3 regions of the Pseudoduganella albidiflava genome follow, and region 3 is predicted to be linked to each of the others. Evidence: predicted binding sites of a transcription regulator. Region 3 holds the regulator's gene; each other region holds the start of a gene.

What was found. The regulator sigma-54, encoded in region 3, starts transcription at its own class of promoters, with help from an activator protein. The targets are predictions, from matches to a motif close to TGGCANGNAANCTGCTTT.
Region 1: a site for sigma-54 is predicted at 2,408-2,425, ahead of EYF70_RS03455 (formate/nitrite transporter family protein). Genes of this name have one in related genera too.
Region 2: a site for sigma-54 is predicted at 2,660-2,677, ahead of EYF70_RS28045 (PEP-CTERM sorting domain-containing protein). Genes of this name have one in related genera too.

The regions. Positions count from the first base shown of each region.
Region 1 covers NZ_CP036401.1:808,434-812,811, forward strand. The annotation lists gene EYF70_RS03450 (CHASE domain-containing protein) at 1-2,136, shown strand, start outside; gene EYF70_RS03455 (formate/nitrite transporter family protein) at 2,487-3,299, shown strand; gene EYF70_RS03460 (bifunctional protein-serine/threonine kinase/phosphatase) at 3,431-4,378, shown strand, end outside.
Region 2 covers NZ_CP036401.1:6,759,275-6,763,652, forward strand. The annotation lists gene EYF70_RS28030 (N-acyl amino acid synthase FeeM domain-containing protein) at 1-638, shown strand, start outside; gene EYF70_RS28035 (ThiF family adenylyltransferase) at 642-1,517, shown strand; gene EYF70_RS28040 (nitroreductase family protein) at 1,514-2,578, shown strand; gene EYF70_RS28045 (PEP-CTERM sorting domain-containing protein) at 2,729-3,649, shown strand; gene EYF70_RS28050 (M13 family metallopeptidase) at 3,717-4,378, opposite strand, start outside.
Region 3 covers NZ_CP036401.1:6,321,009-6,325,386, reverse strand. The annotation lists gene lptA (lipopolysaccharide transport periplasmic protein LptA) at 1-314, shown strand, start outside; gene lptB (LPS export ABC transporter ATP-binding protein) at 315-1,076, shown strand; gene EYF70_RS26305 (RNA polymerase factor sigma-54) at 1,115-2,590, shown strand; gene hpf (ribosome hibernation-promoting factor, HPF/YfiA family) at 2,731-3,087, shown strand; gene EYF70_RS26295 (enoyl-CoA hydratase/isomerase family protein) at 3,259-4,341, shown strand; gene EYF70_RS26290 (amidohydrolase family protein) at 4,349-4,378, shown strand, end outside.

The DNA of each region.
Region 1 (4,378 bases), 1.9 Mb from region 3:
CGCCTCAAGACCTATTTCGACACGCTGCTGGCGATCCGCGGCACGTTCGCCGTGCACGGCCCCGCCAGCCGTGCCGACTTCCACCGCTACGTCAGCGAACTGCGCCTGACCGACCGCTACCCTGGCTTCCAGGCGATCCAGTGGGTGCTGCGCGTGCCGGAAGCGGAGCTGGCCGGGCACGTGGCCGGCGTGCGGGCCGATACCGGCGTGCTGCCGGGCGGCTATCCCGGCTACCGCATCCATCCCACGATCGTGCGCGGCGAGCATTTCCCGATCGTCTACAACGAACCGATGGCCGGCAATGAAAACGCCTTCGGGCTGGACCTGGCCGCGCTGCCGGCCCACCTGCGCGCGCTGGAACTGGGGCGCGACACCGGCGAGCTGGTGGCCACCGAGCGCATCACGCTGGTGCAGGATGCCAGCGGCCAGCCCGGCTTCATCGCCCGCCTGCCGGTCTACCGCAAGAATGCCCCGCTCGACACGGTGGAGCAACGCCGCGCGGCGCTGGTGGGCTTCGTGGCGATCGTGTTCCGCATGACGGACCTGATGCGCGAAGTGATCGATCCGCAGATGCTGGGCCACCTGCACGTGGTGATCCACGATACCGGTTACATGCAGGACGATGCCGGGCTCGCGCCGGCCATCGATGGCCTGATGTTCGACAGTGCCGGAAAGCTGGGCGGCAGGCGCGAAGCACGCACCACGGTGCCCGGGCTGCTGTCGAAGGCGGTGCTGAACGTGGGCCAGCGCCGCTGGCTGGTGCAGGTGGCCGGCTACGATGGCGCGCGCTACGGCCGCGACGAGGGCACGATCTGGCTGATCGGCGGCTGCGGCTTCCTGATCAGTGCGCTCATCGGCGTGCTGCTCGTCACGCTGCAGCGGCGCCGGGCGCTGGCGCAGACGCTGCGCGCCGCGCTGGAAGAGCAGGGTGCCCTGCAGGACAGCGCCGTAGTCGGCATCGGCCTGTTTTCCGATGGCCGCATCATCCGCTGCAACCGCGGCATGGAAGAGATGCTGGGCTATCCGCACGGGGCGCTGGCGGGACGGCCCACGGCCACGCTGGTGCAGCACGGGCACGCGGGGCCGGATCCCTTCGTGTGCGGTCCGGGCGGCCAGCGCATGCACCGCGAACTGGAGCTGGCGCGGCGCGATGGCGGCAGCATGTGGTGCATCGTCAACGGGCGGATGCTGGACCGGCAGGCCCCCGACAAGGGTTGCGTCTGGGTGCTGTGCGACATCAGCGACCGGCGCCGCACCGAGGCGGCGCTCGGCAACAGCCTGGCCGAGCTGGCGCGGCAGAAGGCGCAGGTGGACGCGGCGCACCGCGAACTGTCCGATGCGCTGGACCGCCTGCGGCAGGCCCAGGATACCCTGGTCACGTCCGAGAAGATGGCCTCGTTGGGGGCGCTGGTGGCTGGCATCGCGCATGAACTGAATACGCCGATCGGCAACAGCCTGCTGACGGCGACCGCGCTGGGCGACATGGTGACGGATTTCCGGCGCCAGCTGGACGGCCCGGGCGTGCGGCGCTCGGCGCTGGAGGCGCACCTCGACGATGCGAAGACCGCCTGCGGCATCATCGCCGGCTCGCTCGGCAAGGCGGCCGACCTGATCACCTCGTTCAAGCAGGTGGCGGTGGACCAGGCGTCCGACCAGCGCCGCCCGTTCGCCCTGGCCGACGTGGTGCGCGACACGCTGGCCACGTTCGCCGCGCAGCTGCGGCGCGCCGGCTGTGCCGCCCGGGTCGACGTGCCGGACAGCCTCGACTTCGATTCCTACCCGGGCAGCGTGAGCCAGGTGCTCAGCAACCTGATCAACAACGCGCTGCTGCACGCCTTCGAGGGCCGGCCGCATGGGCTGGTCACCATCGCCGCCCGCCCGCTGGGCGAGGACATGGCCGAACTGCGCTTCACCGACGATGGCGTGGGCATGAGCGACCGCACGCTGCACCAGATCTACGATCCCTTCTTCACCACCAGGATGGGGCAGGGCGGTTCAGGGCTGGGCATGAACATCGTCTACAACATCGTCACGGGCATCCTGAAGGGTACCATTCGCGTGGAATCCACCCCGGGCAGCGGTACCACCGTGGTGATCACGCTGCCCCGTTCGGTGACGCAGGCCCAGGCCGCCTAGGCCCCCGTAACGCACCACGGACAGGCGCACGCTCCCGGATGGGGGCCGATCATCGTGCAGGGCCGCGGAACGCACCGCCGTCGGGCAGCGGCCGAATGGACTTTGTTCGGCGCGATGCGCCGCCATCGCGCATCGCGGTCCCGGCTGGTGCAGCGCCGCACCAGTGCATGGCGTGGCGGCCCAACTTCGTGCGCTTTGCCCTATGCCGCCCAGGTGCCGGCCGGGCGTTCCTTCCCTGCCGGGCAAGCACCGCCTGCCCCTCCCATGGTTCTGGCCCGCTTCTTGCTCATCCTGAGGTATTCCACACATAAGAGCGCAAGCTCACCGACCGAACCTAAGGAGAAGCAAGCATGGCATACCTGGTCCCAACCGAATTCGTGACCAAGATGGTGGACGCGGGCGAATCGAAAATCTACATGGCCACCCGCGACGCGCTGATCCGTGCCTACATGGCCGGCGCCATCCTGGCGCTGGCGGCCGTGTTCGCCGTCAGCTGCACGGTGGCCACCGGCGTCCCGCTGATCGGCGCCATGCTGTTCCCGGTGGGCTTCTGCATGCTGTACCTGATGGGCTTCGACCTGCTCACCGGCGTGTTCGTGCTGACCCCGCTGGCCTGGATCGACCGCCGCCCGGGCGTGACGATTCCCCGCATCCTGAAACACTGGGGCATCGTCTTCCTCGGCAACTTCCTGGGCGCCTTCACGGTGGCCGTGCTGATGGCCTACATGTTCACCTTCGGCTTCAACACCGACGGCGGCAAGATCGCCCAGACCGTGGCCCACATCGGCGAAAACCGGACCACCGGCTATGCCGCCTACGGCGCGGCCGGCATGCTGACCCTGTTCATCCGCGGCATGCTGTGCAACTGGATGGTATCGATGGGCGTGGTCGGCGCGATGGTCTCGACCACCGTGGGCGGCAAGGTGCTGGCGATGTGGATGCCGATCATGCTGTTCTTCTTCATGGCTTTCGAGCACTCGGTGGTGAACATGTTCCTGTTCCCGTTCGGCATGATGATGGGCGGTAATTTCACGGTGATGGATTACCTGATCTGGAACGAGATCCCGACCGTGCTGGGCAACCTGGTGGGCGGCCTGGCCTTCACCGGCCTCACGCTGTACTCCACGCACGTGCGCACCGGCGCAAAACGGAAATTCAACTAAGGTAAGTTCAACTGAGGCAAAGCCAGCCGAGGTAAATTCAACCGAGGTAAATCCAACTGAATGCAAGCCAGCCGCCTGCATCGCCGACCCAGGATGCCGGCCGCCCGCGCGGCCGGCATCCTTCTCTTACCATGCCCACCCGACTGACGCTGTCCATCGGCCAGCACACGGATGCCGGCCGCAAGGCCGTCAACCAGGACTTCCACGGCAGCTATGTGCCGCACGAGCCGCAGCTGTCGGTCAAGGGCGCCGCGCTGGCGGTGGCCGACGGCATCGGCAGCAGCGATGTCAGCCACATCGCCAGCGAAACGGCGGTGGCCGCCTTCCTCGAGGATTACTATTGCACCTCCGATGCCTGGTCGGTGAAGACGTCCGTCGAGCGCGTGCTGGCGGCCACCAACTCCTGGCTGTATGCGCAGACCCAGCAGGGCCAGGGGCGCTACGACAAGGACCGCGGCTACGTGTGCACGCTGTCGGCGATGGTGATCAAGTCGAACACCGCGCACCTGTTCCACATCGGCGATACGCGCATCATCCGCGTGCATGCGGGGCCGCAAGGGTGCGCGCTGGAGCCGCTGACGACGGACCATCGCGTGTGGGTGTCGCCCGGGCAGAGCTACCTGGCGCGCGCGCTGGGCGTCGACGCGCACCTCGAGATCGATTACCGCGCGGTGGAAGTGCGGCCAGGCGACCTGTTCATGCTGGCCAGCGATGGCGTGCACGAATACGTGTCCGCGGCGGAAGTGAGCGAGGCACTGTCGTCCGGCCCCGACCTGAACGAAGCGGCAAGGCTGCTGGTGGCGCGCGCGCTGGCCAACGGCAGCGGCGACAACCTCACCGTGCAGCTGGTGCGCGTGGAAACGCTGCAGGCGCACGCGGCGGACGAACTGCTGCAGCGCATGGCCGAACTGCCATTCCCCCCGCTGTTCGAACCGCGCAGCGAATTCGACGGCTACCGCATCATGCGCACGCTGCACGGCAGCAGCCGCAGCCACATCTACCTGGCGCTCGACGTGGCCAGCGGCGAATCCGTGGCGATCAAGACGCCGTCCATCGACCTGCGCGACGACCCCGCCTAC
Region 2 (4,378 bases), 440 kb from region 3:
CTAACGAACATTCTTTCAGTGTACGCATGCTTGATACTGCCGAAGGCCGAAACAAGGCGAGTTTGCTCATCAATAAAATGTATGCCTGGCGCGGCTATGCCGGCACGCACATGCTGACGGATGACCCGAACAGGATCACGCTGACCTCGACTGACCAGGGCGAGGTTGTCGGCACGATCACGATCGGGCTCGACTCCGAGTCCGGCATCCTGGCCGACGAACTGTTCAAGCCGGAAATCGACGCCTACCGGGCGCGCGGTGCGCGGGTATGCGAATTCACGAAACTGGCGTTCGATGCGAATGGCGGTTCGCGGCAGTCGATGGCGGCACTATGGCATCTGGCCTTCCTGCATGCCCACGATCTCCATCACTGCACGCATCTGTTTATCGAGGTCAATCCGCGCCACCATCGTTTCTACCAGAAGATGATGGGCTTCCAGTTGCTCAGCGAACCCCGCATGAATCCGCGCGTCAACGCTCCGGCCTACCTGCTGTGCCTCGACCTCGACTACATGAAGTCGGAAGTCGAACGGGTCGGCGGCGGCCGCGCCGCGCCGGGCGACCGTTCTTTTTATACGCATTTTTACTCCCCACGCGAACAGGCTGGCATCATCGGCCGTCTGAAAGGCATGAGCTGAGCGATGGAAAACCAGTTCGACTACACTCGCGCCTTTTCCCGCAATATCGGTTGGGTCACGCCGGACGAGCAGCAGGCACTGCGCGGCAAGCGTGTCGCCATCGCTGGTGTGGGCGGCGTCGGTGGCGGTGAATTGCTCACACTTGTGCGCCTGGGCATCACCCGCTTTCACATTGCCGACTTCGACACGTTCGATGTCCCCAATTTCAATCGCCAGGCCGGCGCGATGGTATCCACGCTGAACCAGCCGAAGGCCGAGGTCATGGCACGCATGGCCCGTGATATCAACCCGGAAGTGGATATCCGCATCTTTCCAAAGGGTGTCCATGCCACCAATGCCGACGAATTCCTCGATGGCGTCGACCTGTATGTCGATGGGCTTGATTTCTTCGCCTTCGACGCCCGCGAAGCGGTATTCGATGCCTGCACGCGGCTGCGGATTCCGGCCACTACCGCCGCGCCGCTGGGCATGGGCGTGGCGAACCTGAATTTCCTGCCGGGCCGGATGTCGTTCGAGGAATACTTCGGCTGGAAGGGGCAGGATGAACTGGGCAAGGCGGTCCGTTTCCTGGTCGGCCTGGCACCGGCCGCACTGCACCGGCCATACCTGGTCATGCCCGAGGCACTCAACCTGGCCGAGCGCCGAGGCCCCTCGACCATCATGGCATGCCAGCTCTGCGCGGCCATCGTGGGTGTGCAAGCCATCAAGATCCTGCTCAAGCGGGGTGATGTGATCGCCGCGCCGCGGGGCATGCATTACGACGGTTTCCGGGACAAGCTGGTCAAGACATGGCGCCCCGGCGGCAACCGTCATCCATGGCAGCGCTTCGTCATCGCCAAGGCACGCCGCCGCATCGAACAAACCCTGGAGCAGTCATGAGCCGTGACACCGTACTCGCCATTCTCGACAAGGCGCGCTGGGCGCCCAGCGGCGACAACACCCAGGACTGGCGCTTCGAACTTGTCGGCGACGCGGCCGTGCGGGTCCATTGCACCGATACGCGCGACCATTGCGTATATGACCTGGACGGGCACCCCAGCCAGATTTCGTTCGGCGCCCTGCTGGAGACCATCGCCATCGCGGCCAGCGGCCACGGATTGCGGGCCGATGCGCAACGCGATCCGGCGTCGCCGCTCGAAGCGCCCGTCTTCGACGTGAACTTCGTTGCCGACGCAACCGTCCAGCCATCGCCGCTGATCCCGGCCATCGAACAGCGGACCGTGCAGCGCCGCAGGATGAGTACCCGCCCCCTGTCCGATACCGAGAAGGCGGCAATGGCGGCCGCCGTCGGCCCCGGCTATCACATTCAATGGCTGGAATCGTTTACCGAGCGGTGGCGGGCGGCGCGGCTGATGTTTCGCAACGCCAAACTTCGACTGCTGATGCCGGAAGCCTACCAAACGCATCGCCGCATCATCGACTGGGGCCGGCGCCACAGCGAAGAAAAGGTGCCGGACCAGGCACTGGGTGTCGACCGGATGACGCTGAAGCTGATGCGCTGGGCAATGCACAGCTGGGAACGCAATGCACGCATGAATGCGCTGCTGGGTACTGCCCTGCCCCGCATGCAGATGGACCTGGCACCGGGCCTGGCATGCGCCGCCCACTACGTCATCCACGCCCACGTCCCGGCGCAAACGATCGACGATTACGTGGCAGCAGGGCGTGCCGTGCAGCGTTTCTGGCTGACCCTGACAAACCTTGGCCTGTTCATGCAGCCCGAGATGACACCACTGATCTTCGCCCGCTACGTGCAGCAGAAGCGCGGCTTTTCCAAGGTGCCCGAGCTGTTGGGCATGGCCGAGATCCTTGCGCGCGAAACCCGCGCATTGGTGGGCGAAGCATCCTCGCCCGTCTATATGGGGCGTATCGGCGCTGGTCCCGCCCCCGATGCGCGTTCGCATCGCCGTCCCCTGTCAACACTGATGCGTAACCGATAGTGTCGAAGGCTTTTACAAGTAGCTTTAGGAAAGTAACTAACGGTATAGGTTAAGTCTTAAGAATCAGTCAGATAAATCCTGTGGCATGGTTTCTGCATTGGTACGACCGGCAGTCGTTGCCCCGCAAAATTGTCCTCACAGGAGAAAAAAATGTTCCATACCCAGTATCTGAAAACAGCGTTCGCCGGCCTGGCAGTGGCCGCGACGCTGGTGGCATTGCCCGCCACGGCGGAAACGCAACTGCTGAACTGGCAGCTTGACTTGCCAGGAGCCCAACCCGTCATCAACGGCATCACCGACCTGTCGATCGACGGCCACAGCTACATCAATACCAACCTGGGCGGGGGAAATCCCGGCCCGAACTTCACGTTCACGGACACCGGCATCTTCAACTTCAGCGGCAGCCTGTTCGGTCCCGGCAACCCGCAACAGATCACCGCGCATTACTACAACGGCACCGGCAACGGCGACCTGGCGTCGGGCCAGCTGACATTCACCAACACCGGCCGCCTGGACATCTACTACTACGATGGGGTGGATGACAACAATGCCGGCGATTCGGCCGGTGTCGATTATGCCTGGGGCACTTCCACCGGCGCTGGTGCCCCGCTGCGCGGCGCCAACTCCGGCATCTTGATCGCCAGCTTTGCCCAGCTCGCCACGCCGTTCGGCGAAAGCGCCGGTTCGGTCAATCCGGATGCCACGCCATCCAGCAATGGCCCGCTGACACTGGAATTCGAAGCGACCTACCTGGCCACCGGCGTGTGGCTCGACTCGGCCGGCAATGCGCTGCCGCTCGGCACGACACTGGGCTTTGTCACCACCAACGCCAGCGTCAACAACGGCAACTGCGGCCCGGGAACGCCGCCGGGATGCGTGCCGAACGCGGATACCCAGGATATCGTCTCGGCATTGGGCGGCAACTCGCCCAATGCGCAGCCGGGCGAGTTCCTGGTGCGTAACGGCGGCCAGTTCAAGCTGGCTCAAGCCGACGTGCCGGAACCGGGCACGCTGGCCCTGCTGGGCCTGGGCCTGCTCGGCCTGACGTTCACGCGGCGCGCACGCTCCTGATCGCGCTGACATTGTAAAAAGGCCCGCCCGCGGTTCGCGCGGGCGGGCCTTTTTCACACAAGCACGCTTACCAGATGATCACGCGCTCCTTCGGCGCCAGGTACATCTTGTCGCCGGTCTTCACCTTGAAGGCTTCGTAGAAGCCCGGCTGGTTGCGCATCGTGCCGTTGGCGCGGAACTGGCCAGGAGCGTGCGGATCGGTCTTGATCTGCACGATCTGCGCCGGTTCACGCATCTTCATGCGCCATACCTGCGCCCACCCCATGTAGAAGCGCTGGTCGCCCGTCAGGCCATCGATCACCGGCGCCTTCTTGCCCTTCAGCGACAGCTTGTAGGCCTTGTACGCCACGGCCAGGCCGGAGTTGTCGCCGATGTTCTCGCCCAGCGTCAGCTCGCCGTTCACGCTATAGCCCGGCAGTGGGCTGTAGGCGCCGTATTGCGCCACCAGCTGGCTGGTCTTGGCCTTGAAGTTCTTGTGGTCGGCCGGGCTCCACCAGTCGCGCAGGTTGCCGTCGCCGTCGTACTGGGCGCCCTGGTCGTCGAAGCCGTGGCTGATCTCGTGGCCGATCACGCCGCCGATCGCGCCGTAGTTCACCGCGTCATCCGCCTTGGGATCGAAGAATGGCGGCTGCAGGATCGAGGCCGGGAACACGATCTCGTTCATTTCCGGGTTGTAGTAGGCGTTCACGGTTTGCGGCGTCATCAGCCACTCGTCGCGGTCGATCGGCT
Region 3 (4,378 bases):
ACGGCGAGGGCGACCAGTGGATGGAAGGCGAGGCCGACCGCATCGAATACGATGAAAAGGCCGAGCTGGTGAAGATGTATTCGAAGGCCAAGATCCGCCGCCTGGAAGGCAACAAGCCGAGCGACGAGGTGGAAGGCGAATTCATTTCGTACGACAGCCGCCGCGAGTTCTTCAGCGTGCGCAATACCAGCACCGGGGCCGACAAGCCGGGTGCCGGCCGCGGCACGATGGTGATCCAGCCCAAGCGTACCGCGCCGCCAAGCCCGGCGCCTTCCGCCACCCAATCGCCGGCCGCGCCGGCAGCGGGGAATTAAATGGCGCAGGCGCAGGAAAATTGCAGCAGCACGCTGATCGTGCGCGGCCTGCAAAAGAGCTATGGCAAGCGCCAGGTGGTGCATGACGTGTCGTTGCAGGTGGCATGCGGCGAAGTGGTCGGCCTGCTGGGGCCGAACGGTGCCGGCAAGACCACGTCGTTCTACATGATCGTGGGCCTGGTGGCGTCCGATGCCGGCACCATCGACCTCGATGGCACCGACATTTCCACCCTGCCGATCCACAAGCGTGCCACCCTCGGCCTGTCGTACCTGCCGCAGGAAGCGTCGGTGTTCCGCAAGCTGACCGTGGAAGAAAACATCCGTGCCGTGCTGGAGATCCAGAAGGTAAACGGCAAGGCGCTCACCAGGGCGGAGATCGACGAGCGGCTGAACGCGCTGCTGGCCGACCTGCAGATCGAGAAGCTGCGCGAGAACACGGCGCTGTCGCTGTCCGGCGGTGAACGGCGCCGGGTGGAGATCGCCCGCGCGCTGGCGACCAATCCCCGCTTCGTGCTGCTGGACGAGCCGTTTGCCGGCGTCGACCCGATCGCCGTCATCGAGATCCAGCGCATCGTGCGCTTCCTGAAGGAGCGCAGCATCGGCGTGTTGATCACGGATCATAACGTGCGGGAAACGCTGGGCATCTGCGACCGGGCGTATATCATCAACCAGGGCAGTGTGCTGGCTTCCGGCCGGCCCGACGACATCATCGCCGACGAGTCCGTACGTCGTGTCTATCTGGGTGAACATTTCCGCATGTGAGCGGCCTTGACCAGACCTCAACCAGCTCCTAATCAGCCATGAAACAGTCTTTGCAACTGCGTACTTCCCAGCACCTCGCGCTGACGCCGCAATTGCAGCAGTCGATCCGGCTGCTGCAATTGTCCACGCTGGAGCTGCACCAGGAACTGGAACAGCTGCTGACCGATAACCCGCTGCTGGAGCGGCTCGACGATCCGCTCGACCGCTCGGTGCGCCTGCTGGCCGATGGCGCGATCAACACGACGCAGGGGACCGGCGAGGCGCCACCGGAAGGCGGGCCGCCGCAGGATACGCCCGCCGCGCCGGAACCCGAGCCGTTCGATGGCGGCGAAGGCGAAGGCCTCGATACCGGCGCCGGCGATACCGACTGGAGCAGTGCCGGCAGCAGCAAGGGCCCGGACGACGACGATTCCCGTCCCCAGCTGGAAGCCAGCCACCGCAGCCTGCGCGAGCACCTGATGGAGCAGATGCGCGTGACCGTGCTGGAGGCGCGCGACCGGGGCCTGGTGGAACTGATCATCGATGCGCTCGACGATAACGGCTACCTCGAGGAAAGCCTGGAAGAGATCCACGAGCGCATGCCGGAAGAGCTGGAAATCGAGATCGGCGAATTGCGCACCGCGCTCAACCTGCTGCAGAGCTTCGATCCGCCGGGCATCGGCGCGCGCAACGCGTCCGAGTGCCTGGCGCTGCAGATCCGGCGCATGCCCGGCGTGCCGCTGGTCACGCGGCGCATGGCGCTGTGCATCGTTGAAAAACACTTGCAGTGGTTTGCCCAGCGCGACTTCAACAAGCTCAAGAAGGCGCTCGACTGCGACGACGAAGACCTGCGCGAAGCACAGGCCGTGATCCGCCAATGCAATCCGCATCCGGGCGCCGCCTTCGCGGCCGACGTGTCAGACTACGTGGTACCGGATGTGGTGGTAAAGCGGGGGCGCAACGGCTGGATCGTCACGTTGAACAACGACGTGATGCCCCGCCTGCGTGTCAATGCGCTGTACGCCAGCCTGCTCAAGCAGGGCAAGGGCGAAACGCAGATGAATGCACAGCTGCAAGAAGCAAAGTGGCTGATCAAGAATATGCGCCAGCGCTTCGACACGATCCTCCGCGTGGCGCAGGCCATCGTCGAACGGCAGAAGAACTTTTTCTCGCATGGCGCGGTGGCAATGAGGCCCCTTGTGTTGCGTGAAATAGCTGATACACTGGGCCTACACGAGAGTACTATCTCTCGGGTAACAACTCAAAAATATATGCTGACGCCGCATGGCATGTTTGAGTTGAAGTACTTTTTTGGCAGCCACGTTGCAACCGAAGCTGGCGGGGAAGCATCCTCGACTGCGATACGGGCGCTGATCGTGCAATTCACAGGAGCCGAAGACCCGAAGAACCCTTTATCCGACAGTAAGATTGCGGACATGCTGGGTGAACAAGGCATGGTGATTGCGCGACGCACTGTTGCCAAATATCGCGAAGCATTGAAAATTCCCCCGGTCAGCCTCCGCAAATCGCTATAGCAGCTCGTTGCAAGCGCATTTGCAAACCCCTTTGCAAGCCCTTGCGGCAAATCCTGGTAGTGCTTGGGTTCCTCTGCGCCGCCTTGCCTGTTTTGGCGGATAACGCACGAACCTGTTATATCTTCTTTAGGAGTGTGTGTATGAATCTGACCATCAGTGGACACCATATCGACGTTACCCCTGCCATTCGCGAGTATGTGCAGAACAAGCTGGAACGCGTTAGACGCCATTTCGATCAGCTGATCGATGTAAGTGTGATCCTGAGTGTAGATAATCTCACCGAGAAAGAGAAAAGACAGAAAGCCGAAATCAATCTGCGCATGTCGGGCAAGACCGTATTCGTTGAAAGTGTCGCCCAGGATCTGTATGCGGCCATCGATACTCTGATCGACAAGCTGGACCGCCAGGTCATGAAGCACAAGGATAAAGTGCAGAACCACAACCACGAAACCATCAAGCACCTGAGCGAGGCCGAGATCCCCGCATCGCCCGCATAACGACGGGCGCAGGTCGCGGTGGCAGAACTGCTCCGGTTCTGCCACCGCTGCAACCGCTACAACAGAAGGGCGCGCGATGCGCCCTTTGTTACGTCCGGGTCCAAGGTTTACGTCACACACGCCGCATCCATGGCTAGAATGAGGCCAATAACGACAACGATGCGAGACACCATGACCGACCACGTCCATACCAAGGTGCGTAACGGCACCGGCTTCATCACGCTCGACCGGCCCAGGACATTGAACTCGCTGTCACTCGACATGATCCGGGCGATCACCGGCGCGTTGCTGGCCTGGCGCGACGACGATGACATCGCGGCCGTAGTCATCCGCAGCAGCACCGACAAGGCGCTGTGCGCCGGCGGCGACATCCGCTTCTTCCATGCCGCCGGCGGTGCCACTCCGCAGGGCGGCAGCGCCCAGGTCGAGGATTTCTTCACCGAGGAATACGCGCTGAACTACCTGGTGCACTGCTTCCCGAAGCCGTACGTGGCCATGATGGATGGCGTGGTGATGGGCGGCGGCATGGGCATCGCCCAGGGCGGCCCGCAATGCGGCGTGCGCGTGGTAACCGACCGCACACGGCTGGCAATGCCCGAGGTGAACATCGGGCTGTTCCCGGACGTGGGCGGCAGTTATTTCCTGTCGCGCGCGCCCGGCAAGCTGGGCCTTTATCTCGCGCTGACGGCGCTGGCGATCGGCGCCGCCGATGCGCTGTACTGCGGGCTGGCCGACCATTATGTTCCCGCCGCCGAGCTGCCGTTGCTGGCCGACCTGGTCGGCTCCACGGCGGGTGCCGGGCTGCGCGAAGCGGTCGCCATGTTCGCCCGGCCGCTGCGCGGCGAGGCGGGGCCGTCGGAGCTGCAGGCGCACCGTGCGCTGATCGACGACCATTTCGCGCACCGCTCGGTGGCCGGCATCGTTGCTTCGCTGCGCCGCGACGATCATCCGTTCGCGCAGAACGCACTGGCCGCGATCGCGCGGCGTTCCCCGCTGATGCAGTGCGTGACAGCCGAGATGCTGCGGCGTGGCGCCACGATGGGCATCGCCGATTGCCTGCGCATGGAGCGCAACCTGGTGCGCCGTGCGTTCGAACATGGCGAAGTGATCGAAGGCGTGCGTGCGCTGGCGATCGACAAGGACCATGCGCCCCGCTGGAATCCGCCATCGCTCGAGGAGGTAAGCGATGACACCGTGGCCCGCTTCTTCGAGCCCGCATGGCCCGCATGGGCCCATCCGTTGCGCCACCTGTGAGCCTGCCATGAAACGCCGTGATTTCCTTGCTTTGCCT